One region of the Aliiroseovarius sp. M344 genome, then DNA from elsewhere that is predicted to be linked to it. Evidence: riboswitches for the same ligand, from Rfam matches in the RefSeq annotation. Region 1 holds a riboswitch; the other holds the start of a gene.
The links. Region 1 has a riboswitch for cobalamin ahead of K3556_RS15760 (DUF4198 domain-containing protein). Riboswitches for the same ligand answer to the same signal wherever they lie in the genome.
Positions count from the first base shown of each region.

Region 2: it holds a riboswitch for cobalamin, as region 1 does, so the genes downstream of both, cobW (cobalamin biosynthesis protein CobW) here and K3556_RS15760 (DUF4198 domain-containing protein) in region 1, are expected to answer to the same signal.

Region 1 is NZ_CP081154.1:7,251-14,766, forward strand. It holds gene K3556_RS15735 (AAA family ATPase) at 1-1,077, shown strand, start outside; gene K3556_RS15740 (ParB/RepB/Spo0J family partition protein) at 1,074-2,150, shown strand; gene K3556_RS15745 (MFS transporter) at 2,350-3,519, opposite strand; gene K3556_RS15750 (hypothetical protein) at 3,522-3,884, shown strand; gene K3556_RS15755 (Hint domain-containing protein) at 4,172-5,152, opposite strand; cobalamin riboswitch at 5,311-5,524, shown strand; gene K3556_RS15760 (DUF4198 domain-containing protein) at 5,646-6,431, shown strand; gene cbiM (cobalt transporter CbiM) at 6,442-7,059, shown strand; gene K3556_RS15770 (cobalt ABC transporter permease) at 7,056-7,516, shown strand, end outside.
Region 2 is NZ_CP081153.1:365,918-373,433, forward strand. It holds gene K3556_RS01670 (YbjN domain-containing protein) at 1-435, opposite strand, end outside; gene smc (chromosome segregation protein SMC) at 503-3,958, opposite strand; cobalamin riboswitch at 4,160-4,364, shown strand; gene cobW (cobalamin biosynthesis protein CobW) at 4,395-5,474, shown strand; gene K3556_RS01685 (GNAT family N-acetyltransferase) at 5,471-5,923, shown strand; gene K3556_RS01690 (hypothetical protein) at 5,931-6,095, opposite strand; gene cobN (cobaltochelatase subunit CobN) at 6,159-7,516, shown strand, end outside.

The DNA of each region.
Region 1 (7,516 bases):
TGGTACACGTTGGAAGAGATCAACGAGCTGCGCCGCCGCATTCGCATCAACCGAAAATCGATGATGCCAAAACGGCCCGCGGGCAAGCGCGCGATTCGGGCGGCGGTGGCGAATTTCAAAGGCGGTGCGGGCAAATCCACCGTTGCGCTTCACTTCGCGCATGCCGCGGCATTGGATGGCTATCGCGTGCTTTGTGTGGATTTCGACCCGCAAGCGACGCTGAGCCATTCGATGGGCCTGACTGACGTGGCCGAGGAATACACCGTCTGGGGCGTCATGGCGCGCGACCTTATTCAAGAGACCGAGCGGATGAACAGCGCGGTTGCGGGAGCCGAAAGCGGAACCGCCCTGCCCCAACGCCGCCTGCCCGCCGCGATCACCGATATGGGCCTGTCCGATCTTCGCAACTCGGACTTCATTAAGCCGACATGTTGGCCGACGATCGACATCATCCCCAGCTGCGCCAATGCGGCCTTCGTGGAATTTGCGTCCGCGCAGTATCGGCATGTAAACCCGGAATGGTCGTTTTTCGCTGCCGTCTCGCGGTTCCTCGATGGCCTTGCGGATGACGCCTATGACATGATCATTTTCGATTGCCCGCCCGCGATTGGCTATCAGTCCATGAACGCAGTATTTGCGGCCGATGTGCTCTATATCCCGTCAGGCCCAGGTTATTGGGAATATGACAGCACCACGTCCTTCATCGGTCAGCTCTCTGAGGCGCTGGAGGATTTGGCGCGGTTCACCAATTCTGTCCCCGCGGGGACAATGTCGCTTCCCAAAGTGTTTGCCGACGTGCGGTTCCTGTTGACCCGCTATGAGGCGTCCAACGATTTGCACCGTGCGATGCGCACGGCATTTGGTAAGGTTTTTGGGGAACGCTTGGCCGAACATCCGATCGAGATGACGCGCGCGGTAGAGCAATCTGGCCGCTTTCTCAGTTCGATCTATGAAATCGATTACCGCGATATGACGCGGGAAACTTGGCGGCGGGCGCGGGGGTCGTTTGACACCGCGTATGAAGAATTCAGGGACAACCTGCTGACCGCCTGGGACAAGCTGGAGGATAGAGCATGAGCAAACGTCGCGTCTTTGACATCGACTTCCCGGAAGCTGACACACCCGCGGCCGAGCCGCCCGCGGAACCGGCGGTCGAACACCGTCGCGGTCCGATGGCCTCGGCGATCTCGGAAAATGCCGCAGCGCTGGAGGAACGCAAAACGGTCGAGGCGAGCATACGCGCCGAAAACGACCGGCTGGCCCACGAACATGTGCGGCTGAAAAAGGCGGGGCTGATCACGGATCTGATCCCGCTGGACGCCATACGGGCCGACAAGCTGACGCGCGATCGCAAACAGGGTCGGGACGAAGATCTGGACGAGTTGAAAGCCTCGATCCGCGACGTCGGCCTGTCAAACCCGATCCGGGTCGAGCAGGTGGGCGAGGGGGTCTTTGAGCTGGTTCAGGGGTTCCGCCGCTTGTCTGCGTTTCAGGAACTGTTTGATGAAACCGGCGACGAGCGCTTTGCGCGTATCCCTGCAGGGCTGATGGCGCATGGCGAAGAGCTTGAGTTGCTCTATCGCCGGATGGTCGACGAAAACCTTGTGCGGCGCGATATTTCCTTTGCCGAGATGGCGGAATTGGCGCGTGGTTATGTCGCCGATCCAGAAACCTCGGCGCAGGATGCAGATCAGGCTCTAACGGCGCTGTTTGGGTCTGTGTCCCGTCAAAAGCGAAGCTATATCAAACATTTTATGGCACTACTGGACGCGATTGGCTCGCATTTGAAGTTTCCTGAGGCTATTCCGCGGGCTTTGGGTCTAATGCTGGAAAAACGTCTGATGTCCGAAGACGGGGCGGCTGCGAAGGTCAGAGCGGCTCTAGCGGCTGCATTAGTGACCACTCCTGAGGCGGAACTTGCGGTGTTGCGCGAACAGGCGTCTCCGCAACCCTCGGCGCGCAAGCCATCCGAGCCAAAACCCAAGGGCGTCGCCAAGACAACATTCCGTCAGGATGTGAAGGGCGGCACGGTCCGCTGCGCCGCGTCCGAAGGCCGGATCGAGATGCGTATCGCGCGCGACTTTTCCAATGTGGATCGCCATCGGTTGGAGGAGGCTGTGAAGGCGTTCTTTCGCGAGTTGGACGGCTGACTGAATTGCGCCGGGGCAGGGGGTGTCCCCACGGGGACACCTTGCCCAAGCCGGGATCACTGTCCCTGCGGGGACAGATCGGGGGGAATGCCCGGGGTTTCGGGGAATTGCCCTTCACTTTGATGATTTCATAAATAAAACAATATTTTAGGCGATGATTGCCCCCGAAAACCGTATTGGGCGCGAAAACTTTGGGTTTTCAGTCCTGGCGCGACAGGGCAGGGGCCAAAACGGCCATCAAAATCGCCAGCGCCAGCAGGAATGCAAAACTGACCCGCAGAGAACTGACCTGCGCGATGAAGCCGATCACCGGTGGCCCCAGCAACAGCCCTCCGTAGCCAAGCGTGGCCAGACTGGCGACCGCTTTGCCGGGGGACAGAACCGGGTCGCTGGTGGCGCGGCTGAAAGCCAGCGGCATGATCACCGCATAGCCGACCCCCATCAATGCAAAGCCAAGCAATGCCGCAGGATAGGTGGCAATGCCGACGGCCAGACCCGCCCCCAAAGCGGCCGTGGCCCCCGCCAGCCGCGCGGTTTTAACCGGACCAAACCTGTGGGTAACGCGATCACCGCCCAGACGCATGATGACCATTGCCACCGAAAACACGGCATATCCAACCGCCGCCGAGGCTTCGGTCACGCCGGTGGTGGTTATCAGAAAGATCGCCCCCCAGTCCGCCATGGCCCCTTCACCAAGGGACGCGCACATGGCTAGCAGCCCGACCAGCACCATCGGACCCTTTGGAAGGGTGAACAATGGCGCGTGAGCGGCGCTGGAGGCCGGTTCAGGAGCCCATAGCGGCGATCTGGAGGGCCTAACTGCCAACCAAAGGCTGATGGCTGCCACAACGCCGATCACAAGCGCACCGTGCGCCAGCACCGGCAAGCCAAGCTTGATCGCAACAAAGCCAGACGCGGCACCGATCCCTGCGCCCACCGACCACGAGGCGTGAAAGCGCGACATCATCGGGCGGGGCAGGTGGCGCTCAACCGCGCCCGCCCAGCTGTTCATGGCCACATCCATCGCGCCATGGGTGGCCCCGAAGAAGGCCAATGCAACGGCAAGCGATGCGAGGTTTGGTGCCAGCCCGATGCCAAGGATCGACAGGGCGTGGAGGAATGCGACCCAGACGGTTGTGGTCGCCGCACCGTGCCGGTCAACCCAACGCCCGGCCAGCGGAAAGGCAGCAATCGCACCGCCGCCCATCAGCAACAACAACATGCCCAACGCGCCGGGATCCAGCGACAATTTCGCCGAGACGGTCGGAATGCGCGACGCCCAAAGGCCAAACAGCGTGCCGTTCAGAACGAACATCGCGATCACCGCATTGCGCGCGGCCAGTATGGCGGGGGCAGGGGGGATGGACATGCATGACCTCGTTATCTAGGGACGCGACACTGTATGGCACTGGCGGACCCGCATCCGTCACCAGAAAACCGCGACTGTCGACCCCTAAAGGTGCGATTGTCCTGCCAGTTGGACGGCCCAGATCGTTTGAAAACACCCCGACCCGAGAATACCTTGTGGCCACTGTGTGTGCTTGCGTCAAAGAGATTGCCCAAGCTAGTATCGCGGCACGGACGGGGTCAAGAAACCGCGGCGCGATCGGTACGGCCATCGAAGCCTTTGTTGGTAAGGTTGGACGGGTGGAGTGGAAAATCCTCGCAGCTATCGCGACCTTCGCGGCGGTATTCGGTCTTTTTCACCACATCGCCAAGCGACGGGGAAAGTGAGACCAGCTTTATAACACGACACTCATCAAGCCGAATTCGCGTCTGGCGCGGTAATCATTCCCGGCGGGCTGGTGTTGCGTGTCGACGGTTGGTGCGGCGTGTTTCCAGTGACGTATCCACATATCGCGAGGCTGAGCAAAAAGGGCTTAGAAAAATATAAAAAATTCAATAGGTTAGAGTGGCCTCATGGGTGTGGTTAGACGAGGTTTCCCCCGCGAGCAATCAGCCAGCAAGGCATGCCAGCATTCCTATGTCACGCGCTGAGCCCGAAATTAACGCGCTGGTAGTCAGAATAAATGCAGGTTCAGAACGGCGGCTTCTTTACGGTTCAGGACCGGGCGGGCCGATCTCCAGGCCGTTGATGTGTCGAACGCTGCCAATTCGGGAAACAGCGCCAATACCCCTTGGCGCACGTCGTGCTCCAATGCATTCAACGCATTTTCGCCCGGGAAAAAGCTTTCGCTTTGGGCGCCATTCGCCGTGATGATCTGGTGTTGGTCAAACAGTAGATGGAAATAAGTGACAGTCCCATTTTCCTGCAGGCTGACGCCTTTGTTTGCCAAATGGTGCTTTGCAGCGACCAAAACCTCTGGCGTGCCGAAATACAAATCTGCGGCGGCGGCAACGATCAACATTCGGTGGTTCTGCGACACAACCAAGTCATCGTGATCTCCCAACACGCCCTTCTTGATAAGGATCGGTGCGTTCTTTCCCTTAGCAAGGACAGTGCGCCGACCGATCCAGCGCAAGGGCTGCAAACCGTGATCACGTGTTTTGATCAGATCGCCCGGCTTCAGGTCGTCAATCAACCGGTCGCCATCGGCAGCTGCGATAAAAGTTCCGCTTGTGAAACACGGAACGAGATTGGCGTAAGCCGTGGCACCATCGGTATTGAATGTGCGAAATGTATAGGTGACGCCAGTCCGCAACGGGAAGTTGGACAACATCAGCCGGCCATAATCAGCAGTGCCGTTGGTCGCAATAAAATAGACAGTCCCGCTCGATCCATCCGAGCCGGTGATGGTATATTTATAACGAAGATCAACGGTATCACCGATGTCTATTCCGGCAACGGTTGAGGCGACGACATCCTGTTCGGCAGCGTCGAAACCACCTGTATGGGTTAGATCGCCAAAAACGGCGTCACCGGCGCCGTTGGAATCGTCGACCGTGATTTTTCCGGCGACCCGTATGGTGAAATTGCCGCTATGTGGGTAAGTGGCATCCCCGGTGGCGATATTGTAAACGATCTTGTTGTACTGCGGCATTTGGTAATCGCTAAATTTTTCTGTGAATCAACATTCGCAGATGCGCAAAGCTGTACTGAACAAAGAGTGCGGCAACTCGCTTGATTGCGACAGAACGTGTCGTAGCTGATCCGCTGGCAACGCTTTGCATCCGCTTGACTCGGCCCCCGCGTTTCTGACATGGAAGTTATGCGATCGGTTCCGTGTGTGCAGAGGCACCACGGTAGTAATAGGGAATACGGTGAGGTGTAGCCATTAGGCGCCAAACCCGTAACTGCCCCCGCAACTGTGAGCGGCGAGCGAAGCTGAATTTGCCACTGGGGTTTGCCCCGGGAAGGCCAGCCAAGCGAAGACCCGCGAGTCAGGAGACCTGCCGGACGCTGGGCATTTGCCCATATCCTACCGGACGCCGGGGTGCGCGTCTGGCCCGGCGGTCACCAGACCTTCCCGAGCCATTGTCCCCGTTGTTCCTTCTTTTGTGCAGGCACCCGCCCGCCAACCCAAAGAGGACGACATGAAACTGAACCTTCTGGCCACCATTTTGGCCTTAGCCTTGCCGGTCACTGCGTCTGCGCATTTCCAGCTGAACTATACCGAAGAGGCGATGATTGACCGCCCGGGCGACGTGCCCATGGGTCTGATATTCTGGCACCCGTTTGAGAACGGCCATGTTATGGACATGGGTCAACCGCTCGAGTTTTTCATGGTGCATAATGGCGACAAGGTTGATCTGTCAGATCGGCTGGAGCCTGCGCGGTTCAAGGGGGCCACGAACGAGGCCGCGGCGTATCGTGCCACTGTCCCCGTCAAACGCTCGGGCGACTATGTCGTGGTGACTGTGCCTGCGCCGTATTACGAGCAAAGCGAGGATATCTTTATCCAGCAGATCGCCAAGGTCGTTCTGAACCGCAACACGTTGCCCACCGACTGGGATCAACCGGTCGGGTTGCCCACCGAAATCCTGCCGCTGAACAAGCCTTACAACGTGATTGTTGGCTCGACTTTTTCGGGTCAGGTGTTGGCGGATGGTCAGCCTGTGCCCGGGGCCGAGATCGAAGTTGAATATATGGCGGCCGAACCTAACCTAGAGTTCTTTTCGACCTCTGATCCAACAGCACACCCCATGCCGGGCGGGGCGGTGGTTGCGATTGCGGATGACAACGGTGTCTTCACCTTCGGCATTCCCAAAGCGGGCTACTGGGGTTTCGCCGCGTTAGGGTCTGGTCCGGTCACGGAACACGAAGGCAAAGAGCTGTCACAGGATGCGGTGATCTGGATCCGCGCCGAGGACCTGAAGTGAGGGGGTTGTCATGCATATCGTAGACGGCGCCCTGGCGAACCCGGTGGTGATCGGCGGCGCGATTGCGGCGGTCGGTGGCATCGCGATAGGCCTGAAACACTTGCCGTTGGAACGCATCCCGGTGGCAGGGGTGTTGTCGGCCAGCTTCTTTGTCGCCTCGCTGATCCATGTGCCCATCGGTCCAAGCTCGGTCCATCTGATCCTGAACGGATTGGCGGGGCTGGTGCTGGGCTGGGCGGCGTTTCCGGCGCTGTTTGTGGGGCTGTTGTTGCAAGCGGTGTTCTTTGGCTTTGGCGGGTTGACTGTGCTGGGCGTGAACGCGGTGAATATCGCGGGACCCGCCGTCTTGGCGGGCCTGCTGTTTCGCCCGCTGGTGTCGCGCGGATCGCCCATGCAGGGCGCGATCTGGGGCGGGATCGGCGGCGGCTTTGCCATTGCGGTCACCACTTTGGCCGTGGCCTTTTCGCTGATGCTGTCCGGGGACGAGTTCACAGCGGCCGCGAAACTGGTGTTCATCGCCCATATTCCGGTGATGGTGGTCGAAGCCTTGCTGACCGGTGCTGCTATTTTCCTGGCCCGCCGGGTGAAGCCTGAGTTGTTCCTTGTGTCGAAAGGACGATTGGCATGATCCGGTCTGTGCTTCTGTTGCTGGTGTTTATGACACCGCTGCCTGCCATGGCGCATAACGTGATTGCCGCGGTCTTTCCGTCCGGCGATGCGATCGAGGGCGAGATTGGCCTGTCCAGCGGCGAAATGGCCGCCGATCTGGTGGTTGAGGTCTTTGACGAGGCGGGCAACAAGCTTGGCGAAACGCGCACCGACGCGGACGGGTTCTTTCTGTTCACCCCAAGCCAGCCCGTCACGCATATCTTTCGCGGTGATCTTGGGGCAGGGCATGTGGCCGAAACCATGATGAGCGCGGCAGATGTCGCGGCCATCCTTGGTCAAACGGCCGCCACTGACAGCGCCGGGGCCTCGGTTCTGTCCGGCGCGCCCGACACCATGGCGCAGACTGCCGGAATATCGGACGTTACCCGCGCCGAGATAGCGACCATGCTGCGCGACGAATTGCGCCCGATCCGCCA
Region 2 (7,516 bases), on a different replicon from region 1:
TTCTGTCCAGATATCAAACATCTCGTCAAAATCATCCGAGCTGACGCCGGCATGGCCGGTATAGATATCGTATTCCAGCTTTTTTCGTCCGTCCGGGTCCTCGTAGACGCGGCCATATCGTTGGTCCGCGTTCCAGGTGTTTAGGGCGTCGCGTGAGATTTCATTTTCTGCGGTATAGCCCGCATAAAGTTGCAGCGAGTTGCAGTTCTCGTTGTCGTTGCAGCCATAAAAGAAAACGGCAAATGTGGTGCCGTAGTATTGAACTTCAATCAACGGATCGCCAACGCTGTCTTCGCTCAGAGTGGCCGGAGCGCCTATCTCTTTGAAATAGCCCAACACACTTTGTGGATCAGAGGCCTTGACGGGATCGGCAAGCGCGCCCGTCGCTAGACTTGCCGCGAGTGTTGCGGCGGCTGCAAGCAATTGAAACTTCATGGTATCTCTCCGGTTGGTCACTGCCAACAGACCCTAGGCGGGTTTGTCATCCAGCGCAACGGAGTGGTTAAGCCACAAGCGCCTCGGCGTTTTTCAGGTCGACACTAACCAACTGGCTGACGCCCATCTCGGCCATTGTCACGCCGAACAGGCGGTCCATGCGAGCCATAGTCACGGCATGGTGTGTGATGATCAGGAACCGGGTGTCAGTTCGGCGGGTCATTTCGTCCAGCAGGTCGCAGAACCGCGTGACATTGGCGTCATCCAGCGGCGCGTCAACCTCGTCCAGCACACAGATCGGGGCGGGGTTGGCCAGGAACACGGCAAAAATCAAAGCCAGTGCAGTCAAGGTCTGTTCGCCGCCTGACAACAAGCTCAGGGTCGACAGTTTCTTGCCCGGCGGTTGGCACATGATCTCTAGCCCGGCTTCCAGCGGATCATCGCTTTCAACCAAGACCAGCTTGGCTTCGCCGCCACCGAACAGGTGCTTGAACAGGTTGCCGAAGCTATCATTGACTTGTTCAAACGCTGTCAAAAGCCGTTCGCGTCCTTCCTTGTTCAAGCTTGCAATGCCGCTGCGCAGTTTCTTGATCGCTTCTTCCAGATCGGTTTTTTCTTTCAGTAGGGTGTCGTGTTCTTCCTGAACCTCTTTCGCGTCTTCTTCGGCGCGCAGGTTCACGGCACCCAACGCATCGCGCTGCCGTTTCAGACGATTCACATCGTGTTCGATTTGTTCGGCGGACGGCATCTTGTCGGGGTCGGCATCAAGCGTATCCAGCAGGGCTTCAGGTGTGGTCTCCATATCCTCTGCGATACGTTCAACGGCATAGGTCACCGTTTCGCGTGCAGCTTCAGTGCGGGCTTCCGCTCGGGCGCGCGCCTCGCGCGCCTCGCCAGCGGCGCGTTCTGCATCGCGCTCTGCAGTGGTCGCTTCACGCTCTGCGGTTTCGCCCTCGGCCAGCTTGTCGGAGGCTGCCTTGCGCCGGGTTTCAGCTTCGTCGATGGCGTTGGCAAGCTCGCCTCGCTTGGCAGCCAGTTCGTCGGGCGCTGCGTTGGCGTCTTTAAGCTCTGCTTCACTTTCGTCCTTGCGGTCTTCAAGCTCGGCAATCCGCTTGCCAGCTGTTTCAAGGCGGTGCTTCCAGCCCGACACTTCCTTGATGATCTCTTGGCTGCGGCGGGTGCGCGCTTCGCCTTCACGGCGCAATTCATCATGGGCCGAGCGTTTGGCCATCATCGTCATGCGCGCAGCTTCAACGGCCATTTTGACGTCATCAACCTGCGCGCGCGCGGCATCCAGATCGCCCAGATCGGCCACGCCGCGCTCCGCTTCAACCAACCTTTGCCGCGCACCCATTGATTCTTCTTCGTGGCGTTTCAGCGCCATACCAAGGTTTTCCAGTTTGCCACCGGCGATGTTTTGGTCTGCCTCGGCGCGTGACAGGGCGCGGTTGGCTTCGGTCATTGCACGATCGGCGTCGCGGCGCGCGTCACGCGCTTGTTTGTCTGCCTCGGTCGTTTCGATCAGCCGTGCCTTTAGGGTTTCATGGGCGGCGCGCGCGCCGTCGGCGCGGGCCGAGGCGTCTTCAAGGTCTTGCTTGAGTTCTTGCAGGCGGTTTAGCTGCTCGAGCCGCAACGCGGCGGTTGACGGCTGATCCTCTGCCGCTGCACGAAAACCGTCCCAGCGCCACAAATCGCCTTCCATCGACACCAAGCGCTGGCCGGGTTTCAGGTCAGCTTGCAGGCGGCTGGCGTCTGCTGTGCTGACCAGACCAATCTGGCTCATTCGGCGGGCCAGCACCTCTGGCACAGTCACGTAGTTGGACAGCGCGTTGACGCCATCCGGCAGTGATTGTGATTGCGCATATGCTGGCAAAGAGGCCCAGCCGGACGGCGCATCACCATCGATTTCTGGCGCACGCAGGTCGTCCGCCAGCGCCGCGCCAAGAGCCTTTTCATAACCCGGCTTTACCCGAAGATCGTCCAGAACCTGCCCGCCTTCAGACGCGTCACGCTCGACCAATCGTGCAAGGGCCTGCACCTCGGCATGCAGTGCGTTGACTTCGCCTTCGGCCGACGAACGCGCGGCGCGGGCATCTGCTTCGCGGGCTTGCGCTTCATCACGCGCTTCGTCTGCGGCAATCAGAGCGGCCTCGGCGGCGGCAGCGGCTTTGGTCGCTGTGGTTTCGGCGGCCTTGGCGGCTTCGTAATCCGCACCGGCCTTGCCCAGGGCAACCTTCGCCTCGTCCATGGCTGCGCGGGCGCGTTCAGCCTCTCCTTCGCTTTTCTCAAGCGTTTTGCGGCTGTCTTCCAGAAGGCGGTGGGCAGATTGGTGCCGCGCCGACAGGCGGGCCACATCTTCGGTCAACTGGGACAGATCACCTTCGCGCTCCTGCAAAATCGCAGCCCCCTCACGCGCCTCGGCATTGGCGGCTTCCAGGGCGGCCTCATGCCCATCAGAGGCTTTGGCGATCTGCGCCTGTTCCCAGTCCAGCCGTTCGATCGTTTCGCCAGCATCCTTGTTCAGGCCGCTTTCGCGCTCGATGTCGCGCGACAACTGGGCGATCCGCGAGGTCAGGGTTTCAATGCGCTGTCGGGCTTGAGCCTCTTGGTCCGACAACTGGTCACGCTGCACTTGCAGACGTTGCAGGATGGCGGCTGCCACTGCTTCTTCTTCGCGAAGTGGCGGCAGGCGATCCTCAGCCTCTTGCCGCGCTTTCGTAGCGGCGCGCGATGCTCCCTCTGCCGCTGCTGCGGCCTTGACGCGGTCGGTCAGTTGAGCTTCGGCTTGCGCGCGGGCGGCGTCCGCTTCTTTCCAGCGACGATACAGAAGCAGCCCTTCAGCCTTGCGCAGATCATCGCCAATGGTGCGATACCGGGCTGCCTGACGTGCCTGCCGGGCCAATTGGCCCAACTGGGAAGCAAGTTGTTCGATCACATCATCGACACGCGACAGGTTTGTCTCGGTGCCTTTCAGTTTCAACTCGGCCTCATGACGTCGTTGATACAAGCCAGAGATGCCGGCCGCTTCTTCCAGAATGCGGCGGCGCGATTTGGGCTTTGCGTTGATCAGCTCGCTGATCTGGCCCTGACGAACCAAGGCCGGGGAATGCGCACCGGTTGACGCGTCAGCAAACAGCATCTGCACATCGCGCGCACGCACATCCTTGGTGTTGACCTTGTAAGCCGACCCGGCATCCCGTGTGATCCGGCGCACAATTTCAAGATTGTCGTTGTCGTTGAAACCCGAGGGCGCCAACCGCTCGCTGTTATCGAGCAGCAGGGCGACTTCGGCAAAGTTGCGGGCAGGACGGGTCGAGGCCCCCGCGAAGATCACATCCTCCATCCCGCCGCCTCGCATGGCGGTCGGGCGGTTCTCGCCCATCACCCAGCGCAGTGCCTCAAGCAGGTTCGATTTGCCGCATCCATTGGGCCCGACCACGCCTGTTAACCCATCCGCGATCACCAGATCGGTCGGGTCCACGAAGCTTTTGAAGCCATTCAGTCGGAGCTTTGAAAACCGCAAGCGGTCTGCCTCATCGTTGATTCTTTTCAGGCTCCGAGTTTTTCGGGGGATTGGGGGTGAGTCAACGACTGACCGCGACATATGGATAATTTTGCCGGGTTATCCACAAGATATTGCTTTTCAGCTGCTCGGCATGTTGAACATCGCCGCCAAAGAGCGGTTTCAGGTCGGTTTCCGTCTTGACCCTGACAAGCGGCACACGGCAAACAGGGTCCGCATGGTTCCCCACTTAGGGGAGAATAGGGAATGCAGTGAGGGTGACCCAATCCGGGACCCGATGCTGCAGCCGCCCCCGCGACTGTAAGCGGCGAGCGTCCACCTGATGCCACTGGCCACAAGGCCGGGAAGGCGGACGGACGCGTCGACCCGCAAAGCCAGGAGACCTGCCATGCGCAACGAAACCCACCCGTCGGGGAGACGGGGCTTGGAGGACAAGATGCAAAGCAAAATACCGGCCACCGTTGTCACGGGCTTTCTGGGCGCGGGCAAAACCACTTTGATCCGCCACATGCTGGACAATGCAAACGGCAAGCGCATCGCGTTGATCATCAATGAATTTGGCGATCTGGGCGTCGATGGTGACATCCTGAAAGGCTGCGGGGATGAAACCTGTAGCGAAGATGACATCATGGAGCTGTCGAACGGTTGCATCTGCTGTACGGTGGCCGAGGATTTCATCCCGACGCTGGAAAAGTTGCTGAACCGCGACACGCCCCCTGACCACATCGTGATTGAAACTTCGGGGCTGGCGTTGCCACAGCCTTTGGTGCGTGCGTTTCAGTGGCCAGAGATTTCGACCCGTGTCACCGTGGATGGCGTGGTGACGGTGGTGGATGGCAAGGCTGTGTCTGATGGTCAGTTTGCCTCGAATCTCGCGGCGGTAGAAGCGCAGCGGAAGGCGGATGAGAATCTTGATCACGAGACCCCACTGTCAGAACTGTTTGCCGATCAGGTCGCTTGTGCTGACATGATTGTGGTGAACAAATCCGACCTGTTGGGTGACGCCGAAGCCGATGCTTTGGTGGGCAAGTTGTCCGCCGATGCACGTCGCGGTGTCCAAGTTGTGCGTACTTCGATGGGTGCGCTGCCGGTCGAGGTGTTGTTGGGGCAGGGTGTTGGTGCCGAAGGCGACATGGCCGCACGCCATGAAATTCACCACCATCACCACCACGATGATGACCATCATGATGATGACCACGACCATGAAGATGATCACCATCACGATCATGACCACGACGCGTTTGAAAGCTTTGTTGTTACCCGTACAGAAGTTACCGATCCGGCGGCCTTCGCCGAACAAGTGGCCCAAACCATCCGGGACCATAACATCTTGCGTCTGAAAGGCTTTGCGGCGGTGTCCGGCAAGCCAATGCGGCTAACTCTGCAAGCAGTTGGCCCGCGGGTTGATACCTATTTCGACCAACCATTTGGGACGCAACCGCGCGAAACCCGTTTGGTCGTCATCGGGCAAGCCGGTCTGGACCGTATCGCGATCGAAAGGGCACTGGTGGCATGACCATCGAAATCGTCCCCGGTGACCCCCGCGACCCGGGGGCGGTGGCTCTGCTGAAGCAAAGCCATGCATTGATGGAAGAGCTGTTTCCGTCCGAGGATAATTTCTATTTGGACATCGACCAGCTTTGTGCACCCGAAATTTCGTTCTTCATGGCGCGTGAAGGGGACAAGGTGCTGGGCACCGCGGCCCTTTATGAAGCGGGTGGTTACGGCGAGGTGAAGTCGATGTTCGTCTCGACCGAAGCGCGTAGCCGGGGGGTCGGCGAGGCGCTTTTGGCGGAACTTGAGGACACCGCACGGGCAAAGGGGTTAAGCGCGATGAAGCTTGAAACCGGCAATGCGTTGCACGCGGCGCACCGTCTTTATCAACGGGCCGGGTTCACAAATTGTGGGCCGTTTGGACGGTATATGAACGCCGCCAGCTCGATTTTCATGGAGAAGGCGCTGTGACTGTCGCTCAGTCCTTCTTGGATTTTTCGGCGGCAGCTTTCATCCGCGCAAGCAGGGCGGCTTTGTCGTCCTTGCGGTTCAGGGGGTTCTTCTCGGTGCCGCGCGCATTGTGTTCGGAATGGCGCGGTGTTCCTTTGGCGGGCTTGGGCGCGCCGGCTGCTTTATAGTCCATAATTCTACCTTGATCGGGTGACTGTTTGCCCGGTCCATAACACCTTATTTCAAGGGACGCGATATGCATCTTCTTGCAGCCACACCCGGTTCCATCGACGATGGGAAAGAACCCGTCGATCTGGGGCAATCGCCTGCGGATGTCGTGTTCATTTCGGCGGCGGATACCGAACTGGCCGGGCTGTCGCAGGCGCGCGCCGAGATGGAAGGCGCGCCCGGATTGCGACTGGCCAACATGATGCATCTGGCGCATCCGATGTCGGTTGATCTGCATATCGATAATTGCGCAACCAAATCCAAACTGGTGATTGCCCGTGTTCTGGGTGGCGTTGGCTATTGGAAATACGGGGCAGAACAGTATGCGGCGCATTTGCGCGACGCAGGCGTGCCGTTGGCGCTGTTGCCCGGTGACGACAAGCCGGACGCAGAATTGCGGGCGATGTCGACCGTGTCAGACGAGGATTACGATGCGCTCTGGGCCTATCTGGTTGAAGGCGGGCCCGAGAACGCGGTTGGGTTTCTTGCTTATGCGAAGACTATTCTGGATGGCGGAGAAAAACCTGAAGCCGCGCGCCCATTGTTGCGCGCCGGCGTCTATTGGCCGGGGGCGGGCGTCGCCGATCTGAGCGCAGCGCAAGCAGACTGGACCGATGGTGCGCCCGTTGTGCCGATTGTTTTTTACCGTGCGCTGGTGCAGGGCGCGGGCTTAAACCCGATCAACCGGCTCGTGCGGGCGTTGTTGCGGCAAGGCCTCAATCCACTGCCTGTCTTTGTCGCATCGTTGAAGGACCCGGTATCGGTCGCGACGATGGAGCATCTGTTCACCGAAGCCGCCCCGGATGTGATCCTGAACTGCACGTCCTTTGCGGTGGGGTCGCCGCATGTGGGCGACACAGCGCAATCCGCAAACCCCTTCCAGATGCCTTGGTGCCAAGCCGCGCCGGTTTTTCAGGTCGTTCTGGCTGGGTCAAGCGAAGCAGCGTGGGAGGAGGGTCTGACCGGTCTGTCGGCGCGCGACATCGCGATGAATGTGGCATTGCCCGAAGTGGACGGCCGTATCCTTTCCCGTGCGATCAGCTTCAAGGGTGAGGCTTTCTTTGACGAGGCTACAGAGTGCCCCATTGCAACCTATCGCGCGCGCGGTGACCGGGTGCAATTCGTGGCCGACCTAGCCGCAAGCTGGGCAAAGTTGCGGCAGGCTGCACCAGCCGACCGGCGCGTGGCGTTGATCATGGCGAATTATCCCAACAAGGACGGGCGGCTGGCCAACGGTGTTGGGCTGGATACACCCGCCGCCGTGGTGCACGCGTTGAGGTTACTAAAGACCGAAGGTTATCGTGTCGCAGATGCGCCCGCAGACAGCGACGCATTGATGCAAGCCGTGATGAAAGGTCCAACCAACTGGCTGACAGATCGCGCCAC